2 regions of the Pseudomonas sp. MT92 genome follow, and region 1 is predicted to be linked to the other one. Evidence: riboswitches for the same ligand, from Rfam matches in the RefSeq annotation. Region 1 holds a riboswitch; the other holds the start of a gene.

The links. A riboswitch is a leader RNA that binds a small molecule or an ion and turns the genes downstream of it on or off. The one in region 1 is predicted to bind cobalamin.
Region 2: it holds a riboswitch for cobalamin, as region 1 does, so the genes downstream of both, cobO (cob(I)yrinic acid a,c-diamide adenosyltransferase) here and AC1Q6D_RS29975 (CbtB domain-containing protein) in region 1, are expected to answer to the same signal.

Annotation. Positions count from the first base shown of each region.
Region 1 covers NZ_JBXAFA010000022.1:6,225-21,771, forward strand. The annotation lists gene AC1Q6D_RS29950 (MFS transporter) at 1-1,349, shown strand, start outside; gene AC1Q6D_RS29955 (vWA domain-containing protein) at 1,445-2,107, opposite strand; gene AC1Q6D_RS29960 (magnesium chelatase ATPase subunit I) at 2,110-3,108, opposite strand; gene cobN (cobaltochelatase subunit CobN) at 3,218-7,060, opposite strand; gene cobW (cobalamin biosynthesis protein CobW) at 7,064-8,131, opposite strand; cobalamin riboswitch at 8,230-8,441, opposite strand; cobalamin riboswitch at 8,563-8,788, shown strand; gene AC1Q6D_RS29975 (CbtB domain-containing protein) at 8,909-9,103, shown strand; gene AC1Q6D_RS29980 (CbtA family protein) at 9,115-9,819, shown strand; gene AC1Q6D_RS29985 (cobalamin biosynthesis protein) at 9,816-10,229, shown strand; gene cobM (precorrin-4 C(11)-methyltransferase) at 10,313-11,059, shown strand; gene nfuA (Fe-S biogenesis protein NfuA) at 11,167-11,751, opposite strand; gene AC1Q6D_RS30000 (fatty acid cis/trans isomerase) at 11,979-14,276, opposite strand; gene metH (methionine synthase) at 14,432-15,547, shown strand, end outside.
Region 2 covers NZ_JBXAFA010000008.1:282,706-298,252, forward strand. The annotation lists gene AC1Q6D_RS17360 (AI-2E family transporter) at 1-706, shown strand, start outside; gene hda (DnaA regulatory inactivator Hda) at 904-1,608, shown strand; gene AC1Q6D_RS17370 (C40 family peptidase) at 1,837-2,484, shown strand; gene AC1Q6D_RS17375 (C40 family peptidase) at 2,649-3,185, shown strand; gene AC1Q6D_RS17380 (O-methyltransferase) at 3,204-3,866, shown strand; gene AC1Q6D_RS17385 (PQQ-dependent sugar dehydrogenase) at 3,975-5,288, opposite strand; gene AC1Q6D_RS17390 (hypothetical protein) at 5,356-5,940, opposite strand; cobalamin riboswitch at 6,093-6,324, shown strand; gene cobO (cob(I)yrinic acid a,c-diamide adenosyltransferase) at 6,407-7,018, shown strand; gene AC1Q6D_RS17400 (cobyrinic acid a,c-diamide synthase CobB) at 7,029-8,411, shown strand; gene bluB (5,6-dimethylbenzimidazole synthase) at 8,408-9,058, shown strand; gene cbiB (adenosylcobinamide-phosphate synthase CbiB) at 9,055-9,963, shown strand; gene cobD (threonine-phosphate decarboxylase CobD) at 9,956-10,948, shown strand; gene AC1Q6D_RS17420 (cobyric acid synthase) at 10,945-12,396, shown strand; gene cobU (bifunctional adenosylcobinamide kinase/adenosylcobinamide-phosphate guanylyltransferase) at 12,474-12,995, shown strand; gene cobT (nicotinate-nucleotide--dimethylbenzimidazole phosphoribosyltransferase) at 12,992-14,047, shown strand; gene cobC (alpha-ribazole phosphatase family protein) at 14,044-14,619, shown strand; gene AC1Q6D_RS17440 (adenosylcobinamide-GDP ribazoletransferase) at 14,622-15,353, shown strand; gene AC1Q6D_RS17445 (MarR family winged helix-turn-helix transcriptional regulator) at 15,436-15,547, shown strand, end outside.

The DNA of each region.
Region 1 (15,547 bases):
CTGGCAGCCTGGCCGATCGCTTTGGCCGACAGAAAACCCTGATCTGGGGCCTGGGCATTTTCATTCTCGCGTCCCTCGGTTGCGGCGCGGCGCCAAACGCGTTGTTCCTCGACATCGCCCGGGCCATCAAAGGCGTCGGCGCCGCATTGTTGCTGACCTCGGCACTCGCTTCGATCGGCCACACTTTCCACGATGAAGTGGAACGGGCCAAAGCCTGGGCGTTCTGGGGTGGCTGCATGGGCGTGGCCATGACTGCGGCGCCGACCCTGGGCGGGTTGATTACCGAATACGTTGGTTGGCGCTGGATTTTCTACCTCAACCTGCCCGTCGGCCTGTTCCTGATGTACATGGTCTGGCGTGCAGTGCCGCAATCCCGTGACGCTCAGGCTGCGCGCCTCGACCCATGGGGCAGCCTCGCCTTCAGCGCGAGCTTGCTGTGCCTGATCTGGGGCCTGATCGAAGCCAGCCGGATCGGCTGGAACAGCCCCCTCACCTACACCCGCCTGTTGGGCGGTGCGCTGTTAATGGGCTTGTTTGTGCTGATCGAGCGCCTGCAACAGCGGCCGATGATCGACCTGCAACTGTTCAGGCATCCGCGCTTCATCGGCGCCCTGCTCGGCATGTTCGCCTACGCCGCGTGCGCCCAAGTGATGATGACCCTGCTGCCGTTTTACCTGCAGAACGGCTTGGGCTTCAGCGCCATTTCCGCGGGACTGGGCATGCTGCCTTTTGCCGTGACCATGTTGATCTTCCCGCGCCTCGGCGCGCGCCTGGCCGGACGTGTAACCCCGGCGAACATGATGGCCATCGGCCTGACTCTGGTGGGCAGCGGCAACCTGCTCAGCGCCTGGGCGGTCAACAGCGGCGGCTACCTGCCCTTCGCCCTGGCGATCGCCGTGACCGGTGCCGGCGCCGGGTTGCTCAATGGCGATACGCAGAAAAACATCATGGCCTGCGTGCCGCGCGAGCGCACCGGCATGGCCTCGGGCATGAGCACCACCATGCGTTTCAGTGCGGTGATGCTGGCCATCGGCGTGTATGGTGCGCTGCTTTCCGGGCATAGCGAACGGCTGCTGCACGACAGCCTGTCGGCACAGGGCGGACAGTGGCTCGAGCAAACCCAGGGCGTCGCCTCGCGGGTGGTGGCCGGTGACATGCCGGCGGCGATGAGCCTGTTGCCACAAGCCGCGCGGCCGGTGGTGGAACCACTGGCGCGACAGGCGTTCGTGGGCGGTTTCAGCCTATTGCTGTGGGTCGCCGGCCTGGCGGGATTATTGGGCGCAGGGGTTGTGGGAACGCTGATGCGCAAGCCGATTCCAGCGCAACGCTCAGCCTTGGTGCTGGAATGACACCCGGCGTCCAGGCCTGTGAGGTAGGGTGAGCCTGCCGAATTCATCTTTGAATGTGCAGTCCGACGATGAGGCAAGCCTGGGCACCGCGCATCTCAGCCGGGAAGCAATCCGTCGATATGCCGATAATCAGCCTGCAACTGCGCCGCCAGGTCCTTGCTGCGCCCGAGGCGAATCGGCCCGCGCTCGATGTCGATCACCAGCCCCGGACAATCGAGCGAGGGCAACGTCGGCCAGTCCTTCAAGCGGCCATCGGTCACCAGCAGCAACCGTTGCTGCTCCGCCGGGAAGCGCTTGTGCCGCGCACCCAGCCAGCGCCCCGCCTCACTCAACGCCGCCAGCAACGGCGTGCCACCGCCGGCACCGAGCCCATCGAGCCAGGCGCGCAAACCGCTGGATGCCTTCAAGCCTTGCACCTGCCACTTCGGCTGCGTTCCGCTGGCGGTCAGCAAGGCCAGGCGCGCACGTTGGCGGTAAGCATCGTCGAACAGCTGCGCCAGCAAGCCCTTGGCATCACTCAAGGCGTGATGGCGACGCGTGGATGCCGACGCATCGACGATCACCAGCCACAGCTCATGGGCTGAACGGGTACGCAGGTGGAACAACAGGTCATCGCGCTGACGTGGCCGGCCGTCCAGCAACGTGCCGGGCCAGTTGATCGAACCGTCGCGCGCGGCGTGACGCTTGCCCTGTTTGCCGTGATCGAGGCGCCCTGCGCGGGGTCTGGCATTCGCCCCCGCGTCTGAGCGAGGGCGAATGCCTAGGGCTTTTTTGGCCAGCTCGGCACTTCACGACGAGCCCCGACCGGCAGCGCCTGAGCGGGCATTTCGCCCCACTGCCCCTGGCCTTCGCCGGCGCTTGGCTGTTGACCGGCGTGGGACTGTTGCTGTTGGGGTGCCGGTGGCGCTTGCTCGCGACGGCGATGGCGCAACGCGAATTCGGCGACCGCATCGATATCTTCCACAGCGATGGCTCGCGCTCCGCGCCAGGCGGCATGGGCCCGCGCCGCGCGCAACCAGACCAGGTCGGCACGCAAACCGTCGACGCCGGCGGCAAAACAACGCTCGGTAATCTGCGACAGGGCGTCATCGTCGAGGGCAATGCTGGCCAATGTGCTGCGCGCCTGCTGGCAACGCTCGCGCAACGACTGCTGCTGGCCTTCCCACTCGGCGCAGAAGCCGTGCGGATCGGTGTCGAAGTCCAGGCGCCGTCGGATGATTTGCCCGCGTTCGGCCGGCGCGGTGTGACCACCGAGGGCGACGTTCAAGCCAAAACGATCGAGCAGTTGTGGGCGCAGCTCGCCCTCTTCCGGGTTCATGGTGCCAATCAACACGAACTTCGCCGAATGGCGGTGAGAAATCCCGTCGCGTTCGACCAGGTTAGTGCCGCTGGCGGCCACATCGAGCAGCAGATCGACGAGGTGATCAGGCAGCAGATTCACTTCATCGACGTAGAGCACGCCACCGTCAGCCTTGGCCAGCACGCCCGGGGAAAACTGCGCGCGACCTTCGCTCAATGCGGCGTCGAGATCGAGTGTGCCCACCAGGCGTTCTTCAGTGGCGCCCAAAGGCAAGGTGACAAACTGACCGCTGGCCAGCAGGTCCGCCAGGCCACGGGCCAGCGTCGACTTGGCCATGCCGCGCGGACCTTCGATCAACACACCGCCGATCTTCGGGTCGATGGCGGTCAGGCACAGCGCGAGTTTCAAATCATCGGCGCCGACCACGGCGGAGAGCGGGAAATGGGGGGTATCGGTCATTGTTCAATCTCGGTCATGGTCGGTGATTTCGAAAGCGGCGCGTCAGTGGCTATTGATGTGACTGACGCTCCATCGCGTGCAAGCTCGCTCCCACAGGGTCGGCGGTGTATTAACTGTCTTCTTCTATATCCAGCAACAGATTCTCCAACGCCTCGCGATATTCGCCCGGCGCTTTCCACATACCCCGCTGTTGCGCTTCGAGCAGGCGTTCGGTCATGTCGCGCAAGGCATGGGGATTGTGCTCGCGAACGAAGTCACGGGTATCGGGGTCGAGCAAATAGGCATCCGCCAGCAACGCGTATTGGTGATCGTCGATCAACCGGGTGGTGGCATCGAAGGCGAACAGATTATCGACCGTCGCCGCCATTTCGAACGCGCCCTTGTAGCCGTGACGCTTGACGCCTTCGAGCCACTTCGGATTGGCCGCCCGGGAGCGGATGACCCGGTTCAGTTCTTCCTTGAGCGTGCGGATTCTGGGCAGGTCCGGCTGGCTATGGTCGCCGTGATAACTGGCCGCCGTTGCACCACTGAGGCTTTCCACGGCGGCCAACATGCCACCCTGGAACTGGTAATAGTCGTTAGAGTCGAGCAGATCGTGCTCGCGGTTGTCCTGGTTTTGCAGCACCGCTTGCACCTGGCTCAGGCGCTGGGCGAACTGCTCGCGGGCAGCGGTGCCTTCGTCGGAACCGCCGTAGGCGTAGCCTCCCCAGTTCAGATACACCTCGGCCAGATCCTCGCGGCTCTGCCACAGGCGACCGTCAATGGCACCCTGCACGCCCGCGCCATACGCGCCGGGCTTGGCACCGAAGATGCGCCAACCGGCCTGGCGTCTGGCCGCGTCTTCGTCCAGTCCCGATTGCAACAACGCTTCACGTTCGGCGCGAACCTTGGCCGCCAGGGGGTTGAGGTCGTCGGGTTCGTCCAGCGCGGCGACCGCTTGCACGGCGGCGTCGAACAGGCGGATCAGATTGGCAAAGGCATCGCGGAAGAAACCCGAGACGCGCAACGTCACGTCGACGCGGGGGCGGTCGAGCAAACTCAGCGGCAGGATTTCGAAGTCGTCGACTCGCTGGCTACCGGTCGCCCAGACCGGACGCACGCCCATCAACGCCATGGCCTGTGCAATGTCGTCACCACCGGTGCGCATGGTCGCAGTGCCCCACACCGACAGGCCGAGCTGGCGCAGGTGATCGCCGTGGTCTTGCAGGTGCCGTTCGAGAATCAGGTTGGCTGACTGGAAACCGATGCGCCATGCCGTGGTGGTGGGCAGGTTGCGCACGTCCACCGAGTAAAAATTGCGTCCGGTGGGTAGCACGTCCAACCGCCCGCGACTCGGCGCACCGCTGGGACCGGCCGGGACGAAGCGACCGCTCAGGGCATCGAGCAGACCGCGCATTTCGGCCGGACCACAGGCGTCCAGGCGTGGTGCGACCACTTCGCGCAGGTTGTCGAGAATGGCTTGTACCTCGGTCCAACCGGCCTCCTGCAGGAGCGAGTCTGCTCGCGAGGGTGTGTCAGCCGCATTGATGTCAACTGACACACCCTCGCGAGCAGGCTCGCTCCGACAAGGGGCATCCAGCGCCTGAGAGATCAGTTGTGTGGCAAACAGCTCCAGGCGTTCGCGGGTGTCGCCGGTAATGCGCCAGGGTTCATCGCTGATCGACAACAACGCATGCGGACGCGGCCCGTTCCACGGCTCGGCCAGTGCACAATCGAGCGGATCGAAGCCCAGTTCAAAGGCTTTCGCCAGCGCCCTGAGCAGGCTTGATTGCGCACCACGCCCATCGCCCCGTGGAATGCGCAGCAGTGCGAGCAAGGTGTCGATGCGCAGGCGCCCGGTCGGTGACTCACCGAACACGTGCAGGCCATCGCGGATCTGCGACTCTTTCAAATCGCACAGGTAGGTGTCCAGACGCGGCAACCAGATCGCCGCGTCGGCATCGCTGTCGAGTTGTTCGTCCAGTTGCAGTTCGCGGTCAATATGAGTGTCACGCACCAGTTGCAGGATGTCGCGTTGCAACTCCCGGGCACGTCGCGGATCGAGCAGTTGCGCTTCGTAGTACTCATCCGCCAACAGCTCGAGATTGCGCAACGGGCCGTAGGTTTCGGCGCGGGTCAACGGCGGCATCAAGTGGTCGATGATCACCGCTTGGGTGCGCCGCTTGGCCTGGGCGCCCTCGCCCGGATCGTTGACGATGAACGGATAGATATTCGGCAACGGCCCGAGCAACGCGTCCGGCCAACAGTGTTCGGAGAGCCCGACACCCTTGCCCGGCAGCCATTCGAGGTTGCCGTGCTTGCCGACGTGGATCACGCCGTGGGCGCCGTAGGTGTTGCGCAACCAGAAGTAAAACGCCAGATAACCGTGGGGCGGCACCAGGTCGGGGTCGTGATACACCGCGCTCGGGTCCACCTGATAGCCCCGCGCCGGTTGAATGCCGACGAACGTCAGGCCGAAACGCAACCCGGCAATCATCATCCGCCCGGCGCGGCACATCGGATCGCTCTCGGGTGCACCCCAGCGTTGTAGCACCGCCTGGCGGTTGGCTTCGGGCAGCGCGTTGAACATCTGCAGGTAGTCGTCCATGGCCAGGCTTTGCTGGCACGGGCGCTGGTCGAGGGTGTCAAGATCATTGCTGACGCCGCCGAGCAGTTGCTGGATCAACGCGGTGCCGCTGTCCGGCAACGGCGCCGGCAATGGATAACCTTCGGCCTGCAGTGCACGGAGGATATTCAGTGCCGCAGCCGGGGTGTCGAGGCCGACGCCATTACCGATACGCCCGTCGCGGGTCGGGTAATTGGCGAGAATCAGCGCGACGCGTTTTTCGGCATTCGGCAACCGCGCCAGATCAATCCAGCGCCGCGCCAGTTCGGCGACAAAGTCCATGCGTTCCGGTTGCGCGCGGTAGCAGACCACATCGGACTGACTGCGCTCACTGCGCCAGGCCAGGTCCTTGAAGCTGATCGGTCGGCTGATGATTCGCCCGTCCAGTTCCGGCAGGGCGATATGCATCGCCAGATCACGCGGGCCGAGCCCTTGTTCGCTGGCGCGCCATCCCGGTTCGTTATCCTGGGCGCAAATTGCCTGGATCACCGGGATATTGCGGCGAAACGGACGCAAATGCGGAGCTTCAGGACTCGATTGGGCGAAACCGGTGGTGTTGAGAATCACCGAGGCGCAGACCTCGTCCAGCCAGTCCTCGACCACCGACAGGCAGCCGGGTTCTTTCAGACTGGCCAGGGCGATAGGCAACGGATTCAACCCCGCTGCCTGCAAACGCTGACAGAAGACGTCGATGAAAGCGGTGTTCGCCGCCTGCAAGTGCGAGCGGTAGAACAGCACCGCCGCCACCGGTTGATCGGTCCGCCATTCGGCTTGCCAATCACTCAGTTGCGCAGGACTTTTGTGTGGGTGGTAGATCGCTGTGCGCGGCAAGGCTTGTGGCTCGGACCAGGCGTAATCACGGCCCAGCCAGCGATTGGCCAGGCAGCGAAAAAAGCCCAGGGCATTGCCCATGCCACCCTGACGCAAATACTGCCAGAGTCTGTCGCGGTCCTCAGCACCCACGGTGCTAAGGTCGCTGAGCTCCGGGTCCGGACGATCGTCACCCGGCACCAGAATCAGCTGCACCCCGCGCCGGGAAAGCTCTACCAAGCGCTCCACGCCATAACGCCAATAGGCGATGCCGCCGTGCAGCGAGATCAGAATGACCTTGGCGTGGCGCAGCACTTCGTCGACGTACAAATCGACCGAAGCGTGATTCTGCACCTGCATCGGGTTGGCCAGGCGCACGCTCGGGTAATCGTCAGGCAACTGCTGGGCCGCTTCGGCGAGCAGCGCCAGGCTGGAATCGCCGCTGCACAGGATCACCAGCTCGGCGGGAGTTTGTCCAAGGTCGGCAATGTTGTCGTCCGACACGAAACCGCCGGGCTGGGTCCTGAGCAGGTGCATGGCTTATACGCTGAGCGCGGCGCGCAATTGCGTTTCGAGCAGCTCGGCGTCCAGCGCCTGGCCGATCAACACCAGACGTGTGGTGCGTTCTTCTTCGCGCCCCCACTGACGGTCGAAGTGCTTGTCGAAACGAGTACCCACGCCCTGGATCAAAAGGCGCATCGGTTTGTTCGGGATCGCCGCGAAGCCCTTGACCCGCAGGATGCTGTGCTCCACCACCAATTGCGTCAGCGCGTCCATCAGCAAGCTCTCGTCAGAGGCTGGCAGTTCGATGGAGATGGAGTCGAAAGCGTCGTGATCGTGGTCGTCGTGATCATCATCGTCGTGGTGATGATCGTGATGGCTGTGGCGGCTGTCGATGTGTTCTTCGGAACCGGCGCCCAGGCCGATCAGAACGTCCAGTGGCAGGCGACCGCTGCTGGCTTCAATGACTTTCACCGCAGGCGGCAACTCTTCAGCGACTTCCAGGCGCACGCGGGCCAGGTCTTCCGGGCTGATCAGGTCAGCTTTGTTGAGGATCACCAGGTCGGCACTGGACAACTGATCGGCGAACAGCTCGTGCAGCGGCGATTCGTGGTCCAGGTTCGGGTCAAGTTTGCGCTGGGCGTCCACCTGATCCGGGAACGCGGCGAAGGTGCCGGCGGCCACGGCCGGGCTATCGACCACGGTGATCACCGCGTCAACGGTGCAGGCGCTGCGGATTTCCGGCCACTGGAAGGCCTGGACCAGCGGCTTTGGCAGCGCCAGGCCGGAGGTTTCGATGAGGATGTGGTCGAGATCGCCGCGACGGGCAACCAGTTCGCGCATCACCGGGAAGAACTCTTCCTGAACGGTGCAACACAGGCAGCCGTTGGCCAGTTCGTAGACGCGGCCATTGGCTTCTTCTTCGGTACAGCCGATGGAGCACTGCTTGAGGATTTCACCGTCGATACCCAGCTCGCCGAACTCGTTGACGATCACCGCGATGCGACGCCCTTGAGCGTTGTCGAGCATGTGCCGCAGCAAGGTGGTTTTGCCCGAGCCGAGGAAGCCGGTAACGATGGTGACGGGGAGTTTGGCCAGTGTTTTCATCGGATGCCCTTTGGCAAGGTGGCGGGCATACGGGACGAGAACCGGCAACGCCTGTGCGCGCCGGAAGCGTTCGCCACCGGATCACCCCGCCCGGTTGTAGTGAGAATCTGTTCGAGGCAGGTCTCCTGGCTGACGGCGTGCCAGTCGCTTGACTGGCGTTGGCTGCGCCTTCCCGCGGGCTCAGGACCTGAGCGTGCAGTGGCGTGGCAGCGAACATCACCGTTCACAGTTGCGGGGGCAGCCGCGGCATCGACCGCGTTCCCTTCTTAGCTTCGGCAAACGCCGAAGAACCTCGAAAGCGCAAGGCTACGCATCGTATTGGGGCGGGTCAATGTTCATGCTGAGTTCTACAGTGCCTGCTCGCGAATCAAGCAACTCAGTCCCGAGTTGAGAACACTTGCCAATTGACGCCCCACCTCTGCCCATGCTCTCCTACACGCCTTGTTACGGGTGCCCTTCACAGGGTGAAACGGGAAACCGGTGAATCATGTGCTTTACTCTAAAGCCATGTCAGTCCGGTGCTGCCCCCGCAACGGTAAGCGAGCGAAGCGTCAGATCCACTGTGCCAGTGCGGCATGGGAAGGTGATGCTTGCAGGTTCAGGCGATAGCCAGCACCCCTCGTGAGCCCGGAGACCGGCCCGCAACACAAAGTGAACCTTACAATCACTGAATGACAAACCCGCGGTGGGCGGGCGCTGTTCGAACCTCTGCGCGCTCGCTCGTGCAGGGATTTGCATGCGCTCCCATTCCCCGCTGACAGAACTGAGGGAAGCGCCATGTCGATTATCAGCAGCACCGGCCACAGCACCACCACCAGCAGCACCACAACCCTGACTCAACGCCTGACCGCCGCCGTGTGTGCGTCGATCCTCGGTGCGTGCCTGGTGTATTTCGCCGGTTTCTCGCACATCGAGGCGGTTCACAACGCCGCTCACGATACCCGTCACAGCGCTGCCTTCCCGTGCCATTGAGACCTGTCGACATGATCAAGCGTATCGCGCAAACCGCGGGGTTCACGGGGCTGCTGGCCGCCCTGCTGCTGACCCTGCTGCAAAGCTTCTGGGTCGCTCCGCTGATTCTGCAGGCCGAAACCTACGAAAAATCCGAACCCGCTGCTGTTGAAGTCCATGAACATGCCGCTGGCGTCGCCGCTCACACCCACGATGCCGAAGCCTGGGAGCCGGAAAACGGCTGGCAGCGCGTGTTGTCGACCACCGGCGGCAATCTGGTGGTGGCTGTCGGTTTCGCCCTGATGCTCGCCGGCCTGTACACCTTGCGCGCGCCGACCAAAACCTCTCAGGGGTTGCTCTGGGGCCTGGCCGGTTACGCGACCTTCGTGCTCGCGCCGACCCTTGGCCTGCCGCCGGAACTGCCAGGCACCGCCGCTGCCGACCTGGCGCAACGGCAGACCTGGTGGATTGGCACCGCCGCTTCAACCGCTGTCGGCATCGCGCTGATCGCGTTCAGCCGTCACTGGCTGATGAAAGTCCTCGGTGCAGCCATCATTGCCGTCCCTCATGTGATTGGCGCGCCGCAGCCGGACGTGCACTCGATGCTGGCACCGCAAGCACTGGAAACCCAATTCAAAATCGCTTCGCAGCTGACCAATGTCGCGTTCTGGCTGGCCCTGGGCCTGATCAGCGCCTGGCTGTTCCGCCGCAAGAGCGATGGCCAATACCACGCATGACCGATACCGGCACAGCGCCGACCCTGGTGGTCGGCCTGGGCTGCCAACGGGGCTGCCCCGTCACCACGTTACGGGCGTTGCTCGATCAGGCGTTGCAAGCGCACCAGATCGAATTGCATCAGATCAAGGCCCTGGCCAGTATCGATTTGAAGCGAGATGAGCCGGCCCTTGTCGAGCTGGCCGAGCAACTCGCGCTGCCACTGACGTATTTCAGCAGCGAACAGTTGGCCGGCTATGAGCCACAACTCAGTCATCATTCGCAGATCGCCTTCGAGCGAACCGGCTGCTACGGCATAGCGGAAAGTGCCGCACTGGCCCTGGCCGAGCAGTTGACCCATTCGCCGGCCAAACTGCTGATCAAGCGGCAGAAATATGCCCAGGCCACCTTCGCATTGGCCTGCTCGACGTAAAATCCTCGATAATCCGCGCTTTCGATCATGAGCAATCTTCATCTGCTGCCTTGCCCAGCCCCTTTCTCCCACAGGAATCGACGATGACCGTCTACTTCATAGGCGCAGGTCCTGGCGACCCCGAGCTGATCACCGTCAAAGGCCAGCGGCTGATTCGCAGCTGCCCGGTGATCATCTATGCCGGTTCGCTGGTGCCCGCCGCAGTACTGCAAGGACATTGTGCCGAGCAAGTGGTCAACAGCGCCGAACTGCATCTGGAACAGATTATCGACCTGATCAAGACCGCCGACGCCAAGGGCCAGGACGTGGCTCGCGTGCATTCTGGCGACCCGAGCCTGTATGGCGCCATCGGCGAGCAGATTCGCTACCTGCGCGAACTCGGCATTGCCTTTGAAATCATTCCCGGGGTCACCGCTACGGCCGCCTGCGCAGCGCTTTTGGGGGCGGAACTGACCCTGCCCGACGTCTCACAGAGCGTGATCCTGACTCGCTATGCCGACAAAACCGTGATGCCCGCCGGTGAAGAATTAGGCAGCCTGGCGCAGCATGGAGCCACCATGGCAATTCATCTGGGGGTCAATCACCTGGAAAAGATCCTGGCCGAATTGCTGCCGCATTACGGCGCGGATTGCCCGATTGCAGTGATTCACCGCGCGACCTGGCCGGATCAGGATTGGGTGGTGGGTACGCTGGAAGACATTGCCGGGAAGGTTCAGGCCAAGGGGTTTCGGCGCACGGCATTGATTCTGGTGGGACGGGTGCTGGGCAGTGACCATTTCAGCGAATCGTCGCTGTATCGCGCGGGGCATGCGCATCTCTATCGACCTTGAACCCTGCTGAATCCTGTGGCGGGGGCTTGTCGGATCGCAACAGGTTATCGAACACCCATAAAAAACGGCGCTCACGGGCGCCGTTTTTTAATTTCGCAGCGAACGCCTTAGTAGTAGGCGTTTTCTTTCTGCGTGTGGTCAGTCACGTCACGAACACCCTTGAGCTCGGGGATACGCTCGAGCAAGGTGCGCTCGATGCCTTCCTTCAGGGTCACGTCTGCCTGGCCGCAGCCCTGGCAACCACCGCCGAACTGGAGAACGGCGATGCCGTCTTCAACCACGTCGATCAGGCTGACCTGGCCGCCGTGGCTGGCCAGCCCCGGGTTGATCTCGGTTTGCAGGTAATAGTTGATGCGCTCGTTGATCGGGCTGTCGGCGTTGACCATCGGGACTTTGGCGTTTGGCGCCTTGATGGTCAGTTGGCCGCCCATGCGGTCGGTGGCGTAGTCGACAACCGCGTCGTCCAGGAAAGCTTCGCTGAACGAATCGATGTAAGCGGTGAAGCTTTTGAGCCCCAGCGCGGTGTCTTCGGGTTTTTCTTCGCCCGGCTTGCAGTAGGCAATGCAGGTTTCGGCGTACTGGGTGCCAGGCTGGGTGATGAAGACGCGGATGCCAATGCCCGGGGTGTTCTGCTTGGAGAGCAGATCAGCCAGATAATCGTGGGCGGCGTCGGTGATGGTTATAGCGGTCATGGAAACTCCTCGCAGGCTTGGGCGCAGTTTACGCCAATCATCGCGCCGGACAAAGTCCCAGTATTTTTGTCAGGAAAGAACGATGGCAACCTCACCCGGCCATTCGCCGTCAATCCCGACTTTAAACCACCGATAGCTGCAGTTGACTACCCAATTGCGGCTTTCCCACGATCCTGATTCGATGGTCGCTTCTTAGTCCGGGACATCAGGCAGCTTGCAAAAATCGATCAAAGATTCTGGTAGCGATTCATGTCCAGCACGCCCTCCTCGACCGGATCGGTCTCATGGATATAGCGGCTCAGGTCATGGAAGTACTGCCAGAACTGCGGATGGCTGCGCCTTACGCCCCAGCGATCGACAATCCTCTCGAAGCTGCCGGCGTCTTTGGCGTTTTCCATGGCGTCGACAAAGGCCGGGACTTGTTCGGCGGGAATGTTGAACATGAAGTTCGGGTAGCTGCTCATGACCCCCGGATAAATGGTGAGCGTGTCGAGCCCTGGCTCATACCGCAGCGACTCGCCAAGCAGGAACGCTACGTTGCTGTGTGCGCGGTTGCGCAGCAGGCTGTAGACCACACGTTGGCCACTCGCCGTCTCGACGCGCAGCATGGTCGCTTCAGGCAACTGGTCTATGACCTTGAGTCCGGCCGCCGGGCGCGAAGTCAGGCGACTCAGGGCTTGTTCGGCACCCTGCAAGTCCAGATCGATGTTGGGTCGCGAGCAGTAGGCACCGTCACAGCGATTGATCGGGTCCGGGTTGGCATTGAGCTCGCCATAGCGCGCCAGCAACTGCATGACGAAATCGCGCTTGGGGTCCTTCGGATCGAGTTTCAGCGCCGTCGGCGTGTCGTTGTCAATCGATTCGTAGTCCAGCCACATCTTGAATTTGCCACTGCTCTGGTACCAGTCGTCCAGGTAATCGTCGCGGGAGTTGGCCGGCATCAGGCGCAGGAAGTTCTGCTCCGCGCCGTTACGGATCAAGTCGAAATACAAGCGCGTCTGGGCTTGATGAGAGACGTTGCCGAACACGTCGAAATTCACCGCCAACTGATAGTAAGTGCGCTCCAGCAACGGGAAGTCGAACAGCCAGATGGTTTGCGGCACCTCACCGATCAGGCCCTTGGTCACCGAGGCGCTGTCGAAATGTCGAAAGATACTCAACAAGGCGTTGTCATTGCCTGCCCACAGGCTGGACCAGCTCGGCGGCCGCAAGTCCGCGTAACTGTCCCGGCGCAGGGCTTCATACGCATTGCGCTTGTCGCGGTAGTCATGCCACAGGCTCAGGACACTGCCAACGTCGTCGTTCTGCCCTGGCATCGCCAATAATGGTGTCGCCTGGCCGCGATACTTCGGGTCGGTGATGTAGAGGTCATGTTCCGGGGCCTGGAACAGCGCCCAGAAATTATCGCGAATCACGTCCGTGGCAATCTGACCCCGGCAGACCGGGCCGCGAATAAAGGTGCGCACGAAATATTCGGCGTTATCGAGCATGAACTGATAACGCGCCTGGGCCGGGATGGCTTCGAAAGTGGTAAACGGATTGGCCCGGCGTTCCGGCCCGTAGCCCGGCAGCGCGTTGACCTGCCAGTTGCCGTTGTAGAACAGGGTTTTGATCCGCGCCATCTTCGCCGCGCTCAGCGGATAGGTGATGTGGGTCTTGTGCACGATCACGCCCTGTACCGGCCACAGGCGGTAATAGATCTGAGTGCCGGGATCATCATTGGGCCGGCGGGTGTTGATCAGATCGATAGGCTGGCCGCTCGGCGTGCGCGAACGCACCCACTGGAAGAAATGCCCGGGCTCGCCATCCTTGAAATAGATGTGCGCAAGAAACCAGTGCTCGAACAACCAGCGCCCCACCAGACTTTGTCGCGCACCCGGCGCATTCAGCAGGTTCTCCCACTGCACCACCTCCAAGGCTTCTTTCGCACTGGGCGCCAGGCCTTGCTCATCGATGGGCGCGCCAGAGGCCAGCCAGCGTTGCAACGTCTGATATTGCTGATCGGTCAGACCCGTCACCGCCAACGGCATGCCCTCCTTCGGGTGGGAACCGGCATAGGCATCGAACTCCGCCGGCATGGCGCACGTGTTTTCCCGATTCAGACCCAGGACAATCTCTTCGGGCAGCTTGGCATTGGGCTGCATTGGCGCCTTGTGACCCAACTCGAGCATCCGCGCCATCAGCGCGGCCTGACTGCCCTGGGCGTCGAGCACTGAATAGAAGCCCTTTTGCTGCCAGGCACGCTTACCGAACGCGTCATAAAACAACCGGGTCGGCGCGGCGGCCTGACTGCGATCACCGTCATAGACCGGGATTTTGTTGGCGCCGCGCGCCGCGCCTTCGCCACTGCCCAGGTTGAGCTGGCAGGCGGAGTCGTAGCAGGCGTGGCAAGCCACACACTTTTCAGTGAAGATCGGTTGGATGTCACGCGTGTAGGAAATGCCGTTAGATACAGCGGGACTTTGCGCGACGGCGCCCCAGCTAAACAGCAACAATGCAATGCTGATGACGACGCGATACGACATGTCCCTGGTCCCGATCTTTAAAAAACGCGGCGATTCTACCGGTCTGGCCATCACACCATCATGAGCGATATTCACGTTAAATCCAGACATGCTCCAATAGCGCACAGGTTTGCTATCATCCCGGCCCTTCGTCATGGCCTTACCGAGTAGTCCAAATGTCCGATCGCAGCGTTCGCCTTCAAGCTCTCAAGCACGCCCTCAAAGAGCGCATTCTGATTCTCGATGGCGGTATGGGCACGATGATCCAGAGCTATAAGCTCGAGGAGCAGGATTACCGTGGCAAACGCTTTGCCGACTGGCCGAGCGATGTCAAAGGCAACAACGACCTTCTGGTGCTGACGCGCCCGGATGTGATTGGCGGTATCGAAAAAGCCTACCTGGATGCCGGCGCCGACATTCTCGAAACCAACACCTTCAACGCCACTCAGATTTCTCTGGCCGATTACGGCATGCAGGGCCTGGCGTACGAATTGAACGTAGAAGGTGCACGGTTGGCGCGCAAGGTCGCCGACGCCAAGACCCTGGAAACCCCTGACAAGCCGCGCTTCGTCGCCGGCGTGCTCGGCCCGACCAGCCGCACCTGCTCGCTGTCGCCAGACGTGAACAACCCCGGCTACCGCAACGTGACGTTCGATGAACTGGTGGAGAACTACACCGAGTCCACCAAAGGCCTGATCGAAGGCGGCGCCGACCTGATCCTGATCGAAACCATTTTCGACACCCTCAACGCCAAGGCTGCGATCTTTGCCGTTCAAGGCGTGTTCGAAGAACTGGGCATCGAATTGCCGATCATGATCTCCGGCACCATCACCGACGCCTCCGGTCGCACCCTGTCCGGCCAGACCACCGAGGCCTTCTGGAACTCCGTGGCCCACGCCAAGCCGATTTCCGTCGGTTTGAACTGCGCCCTCGGTGCCAGCGAGCTGCGCCCGTACCTGGAAGAGCTGTCGAACAAGGCCAGCACCCACGTCTCGGCGCACCCGAACGCCGGCCTGCCAAACGAATTCGGCGAGTACGACGAATTGCCGGCGCAAACCGCCAAGGTCATCGAAGAGTTTGCCCAAAGCGGCTTCCTGAACATCGTGGGTGGCTGCTGCGGCACCACGCCGGGCCACATCGAAGCCATCGCCAAGGCCGTGGCCGGTTATGCGCCGCGCGAGATTCCGGAAATCCCCAAGGCTTGCCGCCTGTCGGGCCTGGAGCCGTTCACCATCGATCGCAACTCGCTGTTCGTCAACGTCGGTGAGCGCACCAACATCACGGGTTCGGCC
Region 2 (15,547 bases), on a different contig from region 1:
GGCTGCGATCAGCGAGCACATGGGCCAGACCTCCGATATCGTCGGCGTGGTACTGAGTCAGGCGACGGCTTCCGGCCTGGCGGTGATTGGCTGGCTGGCCAACCTGGTGTTGATTCCGGTCGTGAGTTTTTACCTGCTGCGGGACTGGGACCTGATGATGGCCAAGATCCGCAGCCTGCTGCCGCGCGACCGTGAAGAGCGCGTGGTGTCGCTGGCCGGTGAATGTCATGAGGTGCTGGGAGCGTTTGTCCGTGGCCAATTGCTGGTGATGGTGGCGTTGGGTGTGATCTATGCCGCGGGCCTGATGCTGGTGGGGCTGGAGTTGGGGCTGTTGATCGGCCTGATTGCCGGTCTGGCCGCCATCGTGCCTTACATGGGCTTCGTCATTGGTATCGGCGCCGCCTTGATCGCGGGCCTGTTTCAGTTTGGTGGCGATCTGTATCCCATGGTCGGCATCGTCGCGGTGTTCATGGTGGGGCAAGCGCTCGAAGGCATGGTGCTGACGCCTTTGCTGGTGGGTGACCGGATTGGCCTGCACCCGGTGGCGGTGATTTTCGCCATTCTGGCCGGTGGTGAGTTGTTCGGGTTTACTGGCGTTTTGCTGGCGCTGCCGGTCGCGGCGGTGATTATGGTGCTGGTGCGCCATGTGCATGATTTGTATAAGGATTCTGATATGTACTCGGGTGTTGATGAACCTGAGCTCTAGGCCTTGTCATGGGTAGCCCGGCTCGGCGCCGGGTTATCGCCGGCTCCGCCAAAGAAACTGTCATAAAATCAGGGCGCCAACGCAAACCTTTGATTTTGCTTGTGGTCTGTCGCATTGTGCGGTCGGCGTCACGGGTATAAACTTCGCAAACTTTACACAGAGGCCACTAACGGTTCCTTTGGAACTGTTCAGTCAGCATGAAACCGATTCAGCTGCCCCTAGGTGTGCGTCTGCGTGATGACGCCACCTTTATCAACTACTACCCAGGCGCCAATGCCGCTGCACTCGGCTATGTCGAGCGTCTATGCGAAGCCGACGCCGGCTGGACCGAAAGCCTGATTTACCTATGGGGCAAGGACGGGGTAGGGCGTACGCATCTGTTGCAGGCGGCCTGCCTGCGCTTCGAGCAGTTGGGCGAGCCGGCGGTGTATTTGCCGTTGGCCGAATTGCTGGACCGCGGTATCGAAATTCTCGACAACCTTGAACAGTACGAACTGGTCTGCCTGGATGATCTTCAAGCGGTGGCCGGCAAGGCCGACTGGGAAGAAGCGCTGTTCCATCTGTTCAATCGCCTGCGCGACAGTGGCCGACGGCTGTTGATTGCCGCATCGACTTCCCCGCGTGAGCTGCCGGTGAAGCTGGCAGACCTCAAATCCCGCCTGACCCTGGCGCTGATCTTCCAGATGCGTCCGCTTTCGGACGAAGACAAATTGCGTGCCCTGCAACTTCGCGCATCGCGGCGGGGACTGCATCTGACCGACGAGGTCGGGCATTTTATTTTGACCCGTGGAACCCGCAGCATGAGTGCGCTTTTCGAATTGCTCGAGCGGCTCGATCAGGCCTCCCTTCAAGCACAGCGCAAGCTGACTATTCCCTTCCTGAAAGAGACGCTCGGCTGGTAGAAAAAAAGCCGGGAATGCCAAGGCCGGCGGGGCTTTCGGCATATTTCAGGCGCCAGGAAATACGCTTTCCTGCAGGGCTGCAGGCTGCGCAAGTGTTTAATATGGGCTTAAGCGCTTAGATGTTGGCAAGAAACCGATAAGTCACAAAAAGTTCGATTGAATTTGCAAATGAGGATGATAGCGGGCATAGTCTCGACTTCTTTACAACTATCAGCCACGGTCGTGCCCATGCTAAAGCGCTTCGCACCCCTCGTGCCTCTCGCACTCGTCACCCTGTTGTTCGGTTGCGCTGCTCACTCTCCAGTGTCCCAGCAAGAGCAGCAGCAACAGGTTAAAAATTCTGTTACCGCACAGTCGTCCGCTCTTTACCAGGACGCTTTTTACCAGGAAGAGAAGGCCACTGAAAAAGAGCTGGCTGACTTCGCCGATGGCAAGTCGTATCAACTTCCGGCGCTGGCTGACAGCATCCTCGAACGCGGCATGTCCCTGATCGGTACCCGTTACCGTTTTGGCGGTACTTCTGAAGCCGGTTTCGATTGCAGTGGGTTTATTGGCTATCTGTTCCGTGAACAAGCCGGCATGAACCTGCCACGCTCCACTCGCGAAATGATCAACGTGGATGCGCCACTGGTGTCTCGCAGCAAGCTCAAGCCTGGCGATCTGCTGTTCTTCGCCACCAACGGTCGTCGCGGTCGTGTCAGTCACGCCGGGATCTACCTGGGTGACAACCAGTTCATCCACTCCAGCAGCCGCAAAAGCGGTGGTGTCCGGATTGATAGCCTGGGCGACAGCTACTGGAGCAAGACCTTCATCGAAGCCAAGCGAGCTCTCGCGATGGCGCCAAACGCGGCTCCGATCGTGACCGCACGCAATTAAGCGGACATTTTGTAAGGCGAACTTAAAGTCTTACTTGAAGTTTGCCGCATAAGCGCTAGAATCTGGTCAATGAATGATGGCAAACCGCCTGCGTAACGCGCAGGCGGTTTTCTTTTCTGCACTCCAGCAGAAAAACGCCGCAGCCAGATCAGGATGCTCTGCTTATGTCGACGTCGGCCCGCCTCGCAATCATGCTTTTCGCAGCGCTGCTCAGCGCTTGCGCCAGCCGCACACCGCCGCCTGCGCCGGTGGCTCGCACTCCTCTCGTTTTCGGTTCCTCCCAAGCCTTTTCGCCTGAAGCGGAAGACGTACTGTTTCGTGCGTTGGGCCTGGTGGGTACGCCGTATCGCTGGGGTGGCAATACACCGGATTCCGGGTTCGATTGCAGCGGGCTGATCGGCTACGTGTACCGTGATGTCACCGGTATCTCGCTGCCGCGCACCACTCGCGAAATGATCTCCATGCAAGCGGCCAATGTGGGCAAGGAAGGCCTGCAGACAGGTGACCTGATCTTCTTCGCCACCAATGGCGGTTCGCAGGTCAGTCATGCAGGTATCTACGTCGGCGAAGGTCGCTTCGTCCACGCGCCTGCCACCGGCGGCACGGTGAAGCTCGACAGCTTGTCGAAGGCGTATTGGCAGAAAGCCTACCTGAGCGCCAAGCGCGTCCTGCAACCGGAACACCTGGCGCGCAACCCGTAACAGCCAGAGGGTGCTGTCATGACCGCTCGCACGCTCAATCTTGACGATTCGCTCTATCACTACCTGCTTGATGTGTCCCTGCGCGAAACCCCGCTGCTCAAACGCTTGCGCGACGAAACCCAGGCGTTGCCCATGGCGCGCTGGCAGGTGGCGCCGGAGCAGGGGCAGTTTCTTGCATTGCTGGTGAAGCTGACTGGCGCGCGACGTCTGCTGGAAATCGGAACGTTCACGGGGTACAGCGCGCTGTGCATGGCTGCGGCACTGCCCGATGACGGCTCGATGATCTGCTGCGATATTCCCGGCGACTACAATGCCACCGCACGTCGTTACTGGCGGGAAGCCGGCCTGGCCGAGCGTATTGATCTGCGTTTGGCACCCGCGCTGGAGACCCTGGCCGAACTGGAGAGGCAAGGGCAGGGCGGGCAATTCGATCTGGTCTTCATCGACGCCGACAAGGCCAATTATCCCACCTACCTTGAACACGCGCTGCGGCTGCTGCGGGTGGGTGGATTGGCGGTGTTCGATAACACGCTGTGGAGCGGGCGGGTACTGGAAGAGCGTCCGCTGAGCGCAGACACCCGAGCCATCCAGGCGCTCAACGGTGCCTTGAAGGATGACTCGCGCTTGGACCTGTCGATGTTGCCGTTGGGCGATGGGCTCACGCTCTGCCGCAAACGGTGATTCTTGCGGGGGCGGTCTTGCCCGCCATAGCGGCAGTTCAGGCAGCATCGATATTGCAAGGGCCGGCCCTATCGCGGGCAAGCCCGCTCCCACAGGTTTGATGTGTACTTATTTGACTGCTGAAACCCGCCAAACCTTGTTCCCTACATCGTCCGCCACCAACAAGGCGCCTTGCTGATCTATCACCACGCCCACTGGCCGGCCCATGGCTTTTTCTTGGTCATTGAGAAAACCCGTGAGCACATCCACCGGCTGCCCGCTTGGTTTGCCGGCGTCGAACGGCACGAATATCACTTTGTAGCCACTGTGCGGCTTGCGGTTCCATGAGCCGTGCTGGCCAACGAAGGCGCCCTGGGTGAATGGCGCCGGCAACCGGCTGCCTTCGGCGAACGTCAGTCCCAGGGAAGCGGTGTGCGGGCCGACCGCATAGTCTGGCGCGATAGCCTTGGCCACCATGTCCGGGTTTTGCGGCTCGACGCGAACGTCGACGTGCTGGCCGTAATAGCTGAATGGCCAGCCATAGAACGCGCCGTCCTTGACCGAGGTGATGTAGTCCGGCACCAGATCGCTGCCGATTTCATCGCGCTCATTGACCGCCGTCCACAGTGCCCCGCTTTGCGGCTCCCAGGACAGGCCATTGGGGTTGCGCAAGCCTGAGGCAAAGATCCGGTGGTTGCCTGTGGCGCGGTCCACTTCCCAGATCGCCGCGCGGCCTTCTTCCTTGTCCAGGCCGTTTTCGGCAACGTTGCTGTTCGAACCCACCGTGACATACAGCTTGCTGCCGTCCTTGCTGGCGATGACGTTTTTGGTCCAGTGGTGATTCAGCGTGCCGCCGGGCAGGTCGAGTACTTTGATCGGTTGCGACTTGATCGCTGTATCGCCGTTTTCATAGTGAAAACGCAGCAATTGATCGGTGTCGGCGATGTACAGGTCATTGCCGACCAGCGCCATGCCGAAGGGGGAGTTCAGGTTTTCCAGAAACGCCGTGCGGGTTTCCGCGATGCCGTCGTGGTCCTGGTCGCGCAGCAGGGTGATGCGATTGGCGCTCGGCACGCCCGCGCCGGCGCGCCCCATGACTTTCTTCATGACCCATCCGCGTATGCCTGTCCCGTCATCGGGTTTGGGCGGTGCATTGGTTTCGGCCACCAGCACGTCGCCATTGGGCAGCACATAGAGCCAGCGCGGGTGGTCGAGGTTCTCGGCGAACGCGGCTACTTGGGTACCGGCAGCGGCGACGGGTTTGGCGCCCTCCGGCCAGCCGATCGCCGGGGCGATGTTGACCGTCGGAATCAACGTCTTGTTGGGTTCTGGGAGCCTGGGTGACGGGCCGGTGCCGTCGGAGACTTGCAGGCTGGAGGTTTCACCGCAAGCGGCGAGTCCTCCGGCGAGCGCGATAGCGAGTACGAGTTGGGGCTTGCGCATACTGATCTTCCCTATGAATGCAGTGACCTGATCAGTAGAGAAGTTACGTCGCGCGATGGTTCAACCGTTAGCCGCGAGCTTCCTTGAACAGCACGGCAATGCCGGGATGATAGTGACCTCCTTCGTTGTGCAACTTGCGGTAGGCGTAGGGGAAATACCAGGCGACGGCGCAGGTGTGCTCCTTTTGCAGGTCGTCGACCATGTCCTGCAATTCTTCCGGGGTGGCGCCATGTTGGGTTTTCTGCGGTGCCACAAACAGGCAGCCGAGTCTCAGGTCGCTGGCGTAGCTGACGCGTTTGGCCTCGCTGGTGATATCGAGCAGGGCCTGGGTCAGGTTCAGGCTGTTCACCCGTGGCCAGCGTTGTGTGGCTTGAATCCAGGCGCGAGCTTCGGGTGTGGCGATAAACAAGTCGGCACGACCGTTGCGTTCGCCTTCATCGATTTGTTTGCGGGTGGGCGATTGTTGCAGGGTGACCATTTCGGCCATCCAGGCAGCGGCGGAAAGCAGGCCGAGATTGGCTTTTTCGTCGAGCCAGTAAGGCGTTTCGTTATCGCCGCGTACGGCGTTGTAGCGGTCGATACAGTCAAACCAGCGCTCCAGCACCGGGCGCAGGAATTCCAGTTGCGGATTGCTGATGATCATGCCTTGCATGGGGCTCACCCTTGTTATTGTGATGTGGGGTTGTGGCTCTTTGATATCATTGCTTGAAGTGTGGCACAAGATTGGCGTCAGTTTATTGATCAATGGCAGTTATTCGCGCGCGTACCCCGTCTTCAATTGACGCTCCACCCCCAACCCTCTAACCTTCGCGGCTTGTTTCAGGTGCTCTGTGACTTGGGTCGACAGAGTGAAACAGGGAAGCCGGTGAGCAGGTCCTTCAATGCGTGAAGGCCTTCGATCCCGGCGCTGCCCCCGCAACGGTAAATGAGTGAAAGCTGCGCCTTGAGCCACTGCGTCGTCATCGATGCGGGAAGGCGCGCAGCCAGGCCAACGCCGCTCATGAGCCCGGAGACCGGCCTGATCCATTCAAGCGGCATCACGGTGGGCGATGCCAGGCTTCTTGCCGTCTGTTCTTGTGCCTGCCCGCCGTTATCCTGCCTCAACGGAGAGCTCTCCCATGACTGATACCCCTGATCGTGACGAACGTCATCTGGCGCGCATGTTGCGCAAAAAAGCCGTAATCGATGAACGCATCGCCAACTCCCCGAATGAATGCGGCCTGCTGCTGGTGCTGACCGGCAACGGCAAGGGCAAGAGCAGCTCGGCGTTCGGCATGCTGGCCCGCTCGATGGGCCATGGCATGCAGTGCGGTGTGGTGCAGTTCATCAAGGGGCGCAACAGCACGGGTGAAGAGCTGTTCTTCCGGCGCTTCCCGGAACAGGTGCGTTTTCATGTGATGGGCGAAGGCTTTACCTGGGAAACCCAGGATCGTCAGCGCGACATCGCCGCCGCCGAAGCCGCGTGGGAAGTGTCCCGTGAATTGCTGCGCGATCCATCCATCGGCCTGGTGGTGCTCGATGAGTTGAACATCGCCCTCAAGCACGGTTACCTCGATCTGGATCGGGTGCTCAGTGATTTGCAGGCTCGCCCGCCAATGCAGCACGTGGTGGTCACCGGTCGTGGCGCCAAGCCTGAGATGATCGAGCTGGCCGACACCGTCACTGAAATGGGCATGATCAAGCACGCCTTTCAGGCCGGTATCAAGGCGCAGAAAGGCGTCGAGTTGTGAGTCGCACGGTATGAATAGCCCTCGTCAATGCCCGGCGGTACTGATTGCCGCGCCGGCCTCCGGTCAGGGCAAGACCACCGTCACCGCCGCGCTGGCCCGTTTGCATCGCAATCAGGGCCGCAAGGTTCGTGTGTTCAAATGTGGCCCGGACTTTCTCGATCCGATGATTCTGGAGCGCGCCAGCGGTGCGCCGGTGTATCAGCTGGACATGTGGATGGTCGGCGAGCAGGAGAGTCGTCGGCTGTTGTGGGAGGCCGCGGGCGAAGCGGACCTGATCCTCATCGAAGGTGTCATGGGGCTGTTCGACGGTACGCCATCCAGTGCTGACCTGGCGCGGCACTTCGGCGTGCCGGTGCTGGGCGTGATCGACGGCACCGCCATGGCCCAGACCTTTGGTGCCCTGGCCCTGGGGCTGGCGCGCTACCAACCCGACCTGCCGTTTGCCGGTGTCCTGGCCAACCGCGTGGGCACCCTGCGTCACGCGCAGTTGCTTGAAGGCAGCCTGACCGAAGGCCTGCGTTGGTATGGTGCGTTGTCCCGCGAAACCGCCATCGAATTGCCGAGTCGTCACCTTGGCCTGGTGCAGGCCAGTGAGTTGAACGATCTCGATCTTCGCCTCGATGCGGCGGCCGAAGCCCTGGCCAGCAGTTGCGAGGTGGCGCTTCCGCCGGCCGTGGAATTCGCAGCCCCGGATGTGATCGCTGCCGAACCCTTGCTGGCGGGTGTGCGCATTGCCGTGGCCCGTGATGAAGCGTTTGCCTTTACCTATGGCGCCAGCCTGGATTTGTTGCGGGCCATGGGCGCCGAGTTGTCGTTCTTTTCACCGATGCGTGACAGTCGGCTACCCGAGGCAGACAGCCTCTATCTGCCGGGCGGTTACCCGGAATTGCATCATGTGGCGTTGTCGCAAAACACCTCGATGCTGAGCGCGATTCGCGCGCACCACGAGGCGGGCAAACCCTTGCTCGCCGAATGTGGCGGCATGTTGTATTTGCTCGATTCGCTCACCGATGTCGAAGGTACGCGTGCAGAATTGGTCGGCCTGCTGGCCGGGGATGCGGTGATGCAAAAGCGTCTGGCGGCACTGGCGCTGCAGGCTGTCGAATTGCCGGAAGGTTCCCTGCGTGGGCATACCTATCATCATTCGCTGACCACCACCGGGCTCGTGCCGATTGCCCGTGGCTTGAGCCCCAATGGCGGGCGCGGGGCGGAGGCGGTTTATCGTGAGGGGCGGATGACGGCCTCTTATGTGCATTTCTATTTTCCGTCCAATCCGACCGCTGTAGCCGCATTGTTTGCACCCGATCTTGAGGGTGCCTTCGCCGGCAAGTCGGCTCCTGCAGTTGATCACCTGAACCCTGTAGGCGCTGGCTTGCCAGCGAAGAGGCCATGACCGACAACGCATTCACCGAAGCCGAACGCGCAGCGGTCTACCGGGCCATCGGTGAACGCCGCGACATGCGTCACTTCAGCGGTGGCACGGTCGAGCCTGAATTGCTGCGGCGGTTGCTCGAAGCCGCGCACCAGGCGCCAAGTGTCGGCTTGATGCAGCCCTGGCGGTTTATCCGCATCAGCGACCGAGCCCTGCGCGGCCAGATCCGGGAACTGGTGGAGCAAGAGCGCATTCGCACCGCCGAAGCCCTTGGCGAACGCACTGACGAATTCATGCAGCTCAAGGTCGAAGGCATCAATGATTGCGCCGAGGTGTTGGTGGCGGCGCTGATGGACGATCGCGAGCGGCATATTTTCGGTCGTCGCACCTTGCCGGAAATGGACATGGCTTCGTTGTCCTGCGCGATCCAGAACCTGTGGCTGGCCTCCCGGGCCGAAGGCTTGGGCATGGGCTGGGTCTCGCTGTTCGAACCGCAAGCCCTGGCCGATTTGCTCGGCTTGCCGCCCGGTGCCAAACCACTGGCCATTTTGTGCCTGGGACCGGTCGAGGAATTCTACCCGGCGCCGATGCTGGTCCTTGAAGGCTGGGCGCAGGCGCGTCCGCTCAGTGAATTGTTGTATGAAAATTATTGGGGAGTGCGCCAATGAGTGTGGCGTTGTTGAGTGTCGCCGCCGTGGCGCTGGATGCGCTGCTGGGTGAACCCAAGCGCTGGCATCCGCTGGTGGCGTTCGGTCGGTTTGCCGAGCGTATCGAGCAACGTTTCAACGCGGGTGGTCGCGGCTGGCGCAGTCACGGGGTCACCGCGTGGGTGATTGCGGTGTTGCCGCTGACCTTGTTGGCCACGGCTCTTTCCTGGGCGCCTTATGTGGGCTGGATGGTCGAGATTCTTGCGTTGTACTGCGCCCTCGGCATGCGCAGCCTGGGCGAACACGTCGAGCCCGTGGCCAGGGCCTTGCGCAGCGATGATCTGGAAGAGGCGCGTACGCGCGTCAGTTACCTGGTCAGCCGCAAGACCAGCGAACTGGATAAAACCGAAGTGGCCCGTGCCGCCACCGAATCGGTGCTGGAAAACGGCAGTGACGCCGTGTTTGCCGCACTGTTCTGGTTTGCCGTGGCCGGTGCGCCAGGCGTTGTGCTCTACCGTTTGAGCAACACGCTGGACGCCATGTGGGGCTATCGCAATGAACGCTTCGAGCGTTTCGGCTGGGCGGCAGCGAAAATCGATGATGTGCTCAATTACATTCCCGCGCGTTTGGTAGCGCTGACCTACGCCTTGCTGGGCCAAACCCGACTGGCCCTGAAATGCTGGCGGACCCAGGGCCCGACCTGGGACAGCCCGAACGCCGGCCCGGTGATGGCTGCGGGGGCCGGTGCGCTGGGCGTCGAATTGGGTGGGGCGGCGATCTATCACGGTGAACTGCATCAACGTCCGCAACTGGGCGAAGGCGTGCCGGCGGATGCCGACTCCATCGATCGTGGCTGGCAACTGGTCCAGCGCGGGGTATGGTTATGGCTGCTGATTCTCTGCCTGGGGGCTGAATTTTATGCTTGAGCACGGTGGACGGTTGCGCAAGGCGGCGCTCGAATACGGCATCGAGGAAGCCGATTGGCTTGACCTGTCCAGCGGCCTCGCGCCCTGGCCGTTTCCCGTTCCGGATATCCCGCTGCGGGCCTGGGCGCGGTTGCCGGAAAACGATGACGGGCTGGAACAGGCCGCCTGCGATTACTACGGCACCCTGCAGGTATTGCCGGTGGCGGGGTCGCAGATGGCCATCCAGTTACTGCCGCGTCTGCGTCGGGCGGGGAAGGTGGGCGTGCTGTCGCCGTGTTATGCCGAACATGCCGAAGCGTGGCGCCGCAATGGCTACATCGTGCGCGAGGTGCTGGAGCAGGAAGTCGATTTCTTTGTCGACAGCCTGGATGTGTTGGTGGTGGTTAACCCGAATAATCCCACCGGCTTGAGCCTGCCCCCCGCTCGCCTGCTCGACTGGCATTCACGACTGGCCCAGCGCGGTGGCTGGCTGGTGGTGGACGAAGCGTTCATGGACAACACACCGCAGCAGAGTCTGGCGCCGTTCTCCCATCTGGTCGGCCTGATCGTGCTGCGTTCGTTCGGCAAGTTCTTTGGTCTGGCCGGGGTGCGGCTGGGATTTGTCCTGGCCGAGCGCAAGTTACTCAAGTTGCTCGCTGAACAAGTGGGGCCATGGGTCGTCAGCGGTCCGACCCGAGTGGTGGGCCAGGCCTGCCTGCGTGATGTCGAAGGGCACGCATTGCAACGCGTGCGCGCGGAAGTGGCCAGTGAACGTCTGGCGGTGCTCCTGGAGCAGCACGGTTTCAAGCCTGATGGCGGCTGCGCATTGTTCCAGTGGTTGATCACCGATCGCGCCGAAGCACTGCATGAATTCATGGCCCGGCGCGGAATTTTGCTGCGGTTGTTCACGCACAACAGCAGTCTGCGTTTCGGGTTGCCTGCCGATGAAGCCGACTGGGTGCGTCTTGCCGCCGCATTCGCAGCCTTTGCCAAGGCAGACCAATGACAACGTTGATGGTGCAGGGCACCACATCCGATGCCGGTAAAAGCACACTGGTGACGGCGTTGTGTCGCTGGGTTACGCGTCAGGGCGTCAGCGTGGTGCCGTTCAAGCCGCAGAACATGGCGCTCAACAGCGCCGTGACGGCCGACGGTGGTGAAATCGGTCGCGCACAAGCCGTGCAGGCGCAGGCCGCTTACCTCGAACCGCACACCGATATGAACCCGGTGCTGCTCAAACCCAACAGCGATACCGGCGCTCAGGTGATCATCCATGGTCGCGCCGTCACAACCATGAACGCCGTCGCCTATCACGACTACAAAGCCATCGCCATGCAAGCGGTGCTGGCTTCCCATGCGCGGTTGAGTGCGGCGTATCCGGTGGTGATGGTCGAAGGTGCGGGCTCGCCAGCGGAGATCAACCTGCGTGCCGGGGACATCGCCAACATGGGCTTCGCCGAAGCGGTGGATTGTCCGGTGCTGCTGATCGCCGACATCAATCGTGGCGGGGTGTTCGCGCATCTGGTGGGGACGCTGGAGCTGCTGTCGCCCAGCGAGCAGGCGCGAGTCAAGGGCTTCATCATCAATCGTTTTCGCGGCGATATCGCCTTGCTGCAACCCGGCCTCGATTGGCTGGAACAGCGTACCGGCAAGCCAGTGATCGGCGTGCTGCCGTACGTGCTGGATTTGCATCTGGAGGCCGAAGACGGCATCGATCAGCGCCAGACCGACAAGGTCGATCAGGTACTGAAAGTGGTGGTGCCGGTGCTGCCGCGCATCAGCAACCACACCGATTTCGACCCGTTGCGCCTGCACCCGCAAGTCGACCTGCAATTCGTCGGTCCCGGCCAGGCGATTCCGCCAGCCGATCTGATCATCCTTCCCGGCTCGAAAAGCGTGCGCGACGACCTGGCGTATCTGCGCGCCAACGGTTGGGAAATCGCGATCTCACGACACCTGCGCTACGGCGGCAAAGTGCTGGGCATCTGCGGCGGTCTGCAAATGCTCGGCGAGCAGGTGCACGATCCGCTGGGCCTGGAAGGTGTTCCGGGGTCCAGCGCCGGGCTGGGGTTGTTGGCGTTTGAAACCCGACTCGAAGAACACAAGCAGCTGCGTAATGTGCGCGGGCGTCTGGCGCTGGAGAATGCTGAAGTCAGCGGCTATGAAATCCATGCCGGCGTCACCACCGGGCCGGCGCTGGAAAACGCCGCCGTACTGCTCGATGACGGACGCTGCGACGGTGCGCAAAGTGTCGATGGGCAGATTTTCGGCACCTATCTGCACGGTCTGTTCGAATCCCCGGCAGCGTGCAGCGCCCTGTTGCGTTGGGCGGGTTTGCAGGCTGTGCAGGACGTGGATTACCACGGATTGCGCGAGCGGGATATCGAGCGGCTGGCGGATCTGGTGGAGACGCATCTGGATACCGGGCTGCTGCGTGAGCTCTGTGGGATTTGAAGTGACTGTTCAGGCCTCATCGCGGGCTTGCCCGCGATGAGGCCTGTCGCGACACCGCCAAATAAGAGGTTATGAACATGCTCCAACTGATCCTCGGCGGCGCCCGCTCCGGCAAAAGTCGTCTGGCCGAAAAACTCGCCTCAGACAGCCAGCTCCAAGTGACCTACATCGCCACCAGCCAACCGCTGGACGGTGAAATGAGCCAGCGGGTCGCCCATCACCGTGCCCGTCGTCCGGCCGAATGGGCGTTGATCGAAGAGCCGCTGGAATTGGCCCGCGTCCTGCGCGAAACCGCCAGTGCCGAACGCTGCCTGTTGGTGGATTGCCTGACCCTGTGGCTGACCAATCTGCTGATGCTCGACGATGAGCAACGCCTGAGCGCCGAGCGCGATGCCCTGCTGGAGTGCCTGGCGTCGCTGCCAGGTGAAATCATTTTTGTCAGCAACGAGACCGGAATGGGTGTCGTGCCGCTGGGCGAATTGACTCGCCGCTATGTCGATGAGGCCGGTTGGCTGCATCAAGCTCTGGCCGAGCGTTGTCAGCGAGTCATCCTGACCGTCGCCGGCCTGCCCCTGACTTTGAAAGGAACTGCGTTATGACCCAATCCTGGTGGCTGAACCCGTGCAAGCCGATCGACCTCGATGTGCTCGAGCAGGCGCAAGCCCGGCAACAGCAACTGACCAAACCGGCCGGTTCGCTCGGCCAGCTCGAAGCGGTGGCGGTGCAATTGGCGGGCTTGCAAGGGCAGATCAAGCCAAGCCTGGATCAGCTGTGGATCGCGATTTTTGCCGGTGACCATGGCGTGGTGGCCGAAGGCGTGTCGGCATTTCCCCAGGAAGTCACCGGGCAGATGCTGCACAACTTCGTCACCGGTGGTGCAGCAATCAGCGTGCTGGCGCGGCAGTTGGGGGCTTGCCTCGAAGTGGTGGACCTGGGCACGGTGACGCCGGCATTGAACCTGTCGGGTGTGCGTCATCTGAACATCGGTCCGGGGACGGCGAATTTTGTGCAAGGTCCGGCGATGACGCAGGCGCAAGGTGAGCGTGCTCTGCAGGCGGGTCGCGACAGCGTGCAGCGCGCGCTCGCCTCGGGCGCTCAGCTATTCATTGGTGGCGAAATGGGCATTGGCAACACCACGGCGGCCAGCGCCCTGGCGTGCGCATTGCTGGAGTGTCCGGTCGTACATCTGGCCGGGCCGGGCACCGGTTTGAATGCCGCAGGCGTCAGCCATAAAGCACAAGTGATCGAGCGCGCGCTGGCGCTGCACGGGGCTCAGCGTGGCGATGCGTTGCAGACCCTGTTCAACCTCGGCGGTTTTGAAATTGCGGCACTGGTGGGTGCTTACCTGGCCTGCGCCCAGGAAGGCATTGCGGTGCTGGTGGACGGTTTCATTTGCAGCGTCGCGGCGCTGGTCGCGGTGCGCTTGAATCCCGAGTGTCGACAGTGGCTGTTGTTCGGCCATCGCGGTGCCGAGCCGGGGCACCGCCGTGTGCTGGAAACCCTGAGTGCCGAACCCTTGCTCGACCTCGGCTTGCGACTGGGCGAGGGCAGCGGCGCGGCGCTGGCCGTGCCATTGCTGCGTCTGGCCTGCGACCTGCACGGGCAGATGGCGACGTTCGCCGAGGCAGCGGTGGCGGATCGTCCGGCATGACGTTGCGTCTGGATATGCTGCGTCACGGCGAAACCGAGCTCGGTGGCGGCTTGCGTGGCAGCCTCGATGATGCATTGACCGAAAAAGGCTGGCAGCAAATGCGCGAGGCGGTGCTGGCGCATGGGCCTTGGGATCGTCTGGTCAGTTCGCCCCTGCAGCGGTGTGCGCGGTTCGCTGAAGAACTGGCAGGGCGATTGGGCTTGCCGATCGAGTGGCAGGCCGACCTGCAAGAACTGCATTTCGGCGCCTGGGAGGGGCAGAGCGCTGCGGCGCTGATGGAAACCGATGCCGATTCCCTCGGGTTGTTCTGGGCCGATCCTTATTCGTTCACGCCGCCTCAGGGCGAGCCTGTCGCGGCGTTCGCAGCGCGGGTGTTGGCGGCGGTGGCGCGTTTGCATGCCGCCTACGCGGGCGAGCGGGTATTGCTCGTCAGTCATGGCGGGGTCATGCGCTTGTTGCTGGCGCAGGCGCGCGGCTTGCCGCGGGAGCAATTACTCAACGTTGAAGTCGGCCATGGCGCACTGTTTTCGCTGTCGGTCGAGTCCGACGGATTGTTAAGGGAAGCGGTCTGACCATGCTGCCGTTCTGGATTGCCTTACAGTTTCTCAGCAGCCTGCCGGTCCGTCTGCCGGGCATGCCGGCACCGCAGGAGCTGGGGCGGTCGCTGCTGTTCTATCCGCTGGTGGGCTTGTTGTTCGGCGGTATTTTATGGGGCCTCAACTGGCTGATGCTCGGCGCGCCGCTGTTGCTGCACGCGGCACTCCTGCTCACCGTTTGGGTGTTGCTCAGCGGCGCATTGCACCTGGACGGCCTGGCCGACAGCGCCGATGCGTGGCTCGGTGGCTTCGGCGACCGTGAACGCACGTTGACCATCATGAAAGACCCGCGCAGCGGTCCGATGGCGGTGGTCACGCTGGTGTTGGTGCTGCTGTTGAAATTCGCCGCGCTGCTGGCCTTGATCGAACAGCAACACGCCCTTGCGCTGATCATCGTGCCGCTGCTTGGTCGCAGTGCGTTGCTGGGGTTGTTCCTGACCACGCCCTATGTACGTGCCGGTGGCCTGGGTCAGGCGCTGGCCGATCATCTGCCACGCTCGGCAGGCAAGCAGGTGTTGGCGGTCAGTGGCTTGGCCTGCGTGCTGATTGCTGGCTTGAGTGGTTTTTTTGCCGTGGTGCTGGCAGTCGTGTTGTTCGCGTGGTTGCGACGGGTCATGCTGCGACGATTAGGCGGGACGACGGGCGATACGGCGGGGGCGTTGCTGGAATTGCTGGAAGTTGCGATGCTGGTCGGGCTGGCCTTGATATAAGGCTGCGCGAGCAGGGTTGCTCGTACGGGTTGCATGTAACAAAAAATTTGCTTTCACTTAACCACGGGTATATACACGCACCATGCTCGAATCCCAATGTTTATGCATCAACCTGCGTCGCGCCGCCCGTGGCGTCAGCAGGCATTACGACGGCGCTCTCGACGGTTTCGGGATCAACGTTGCGCAGTATTCTT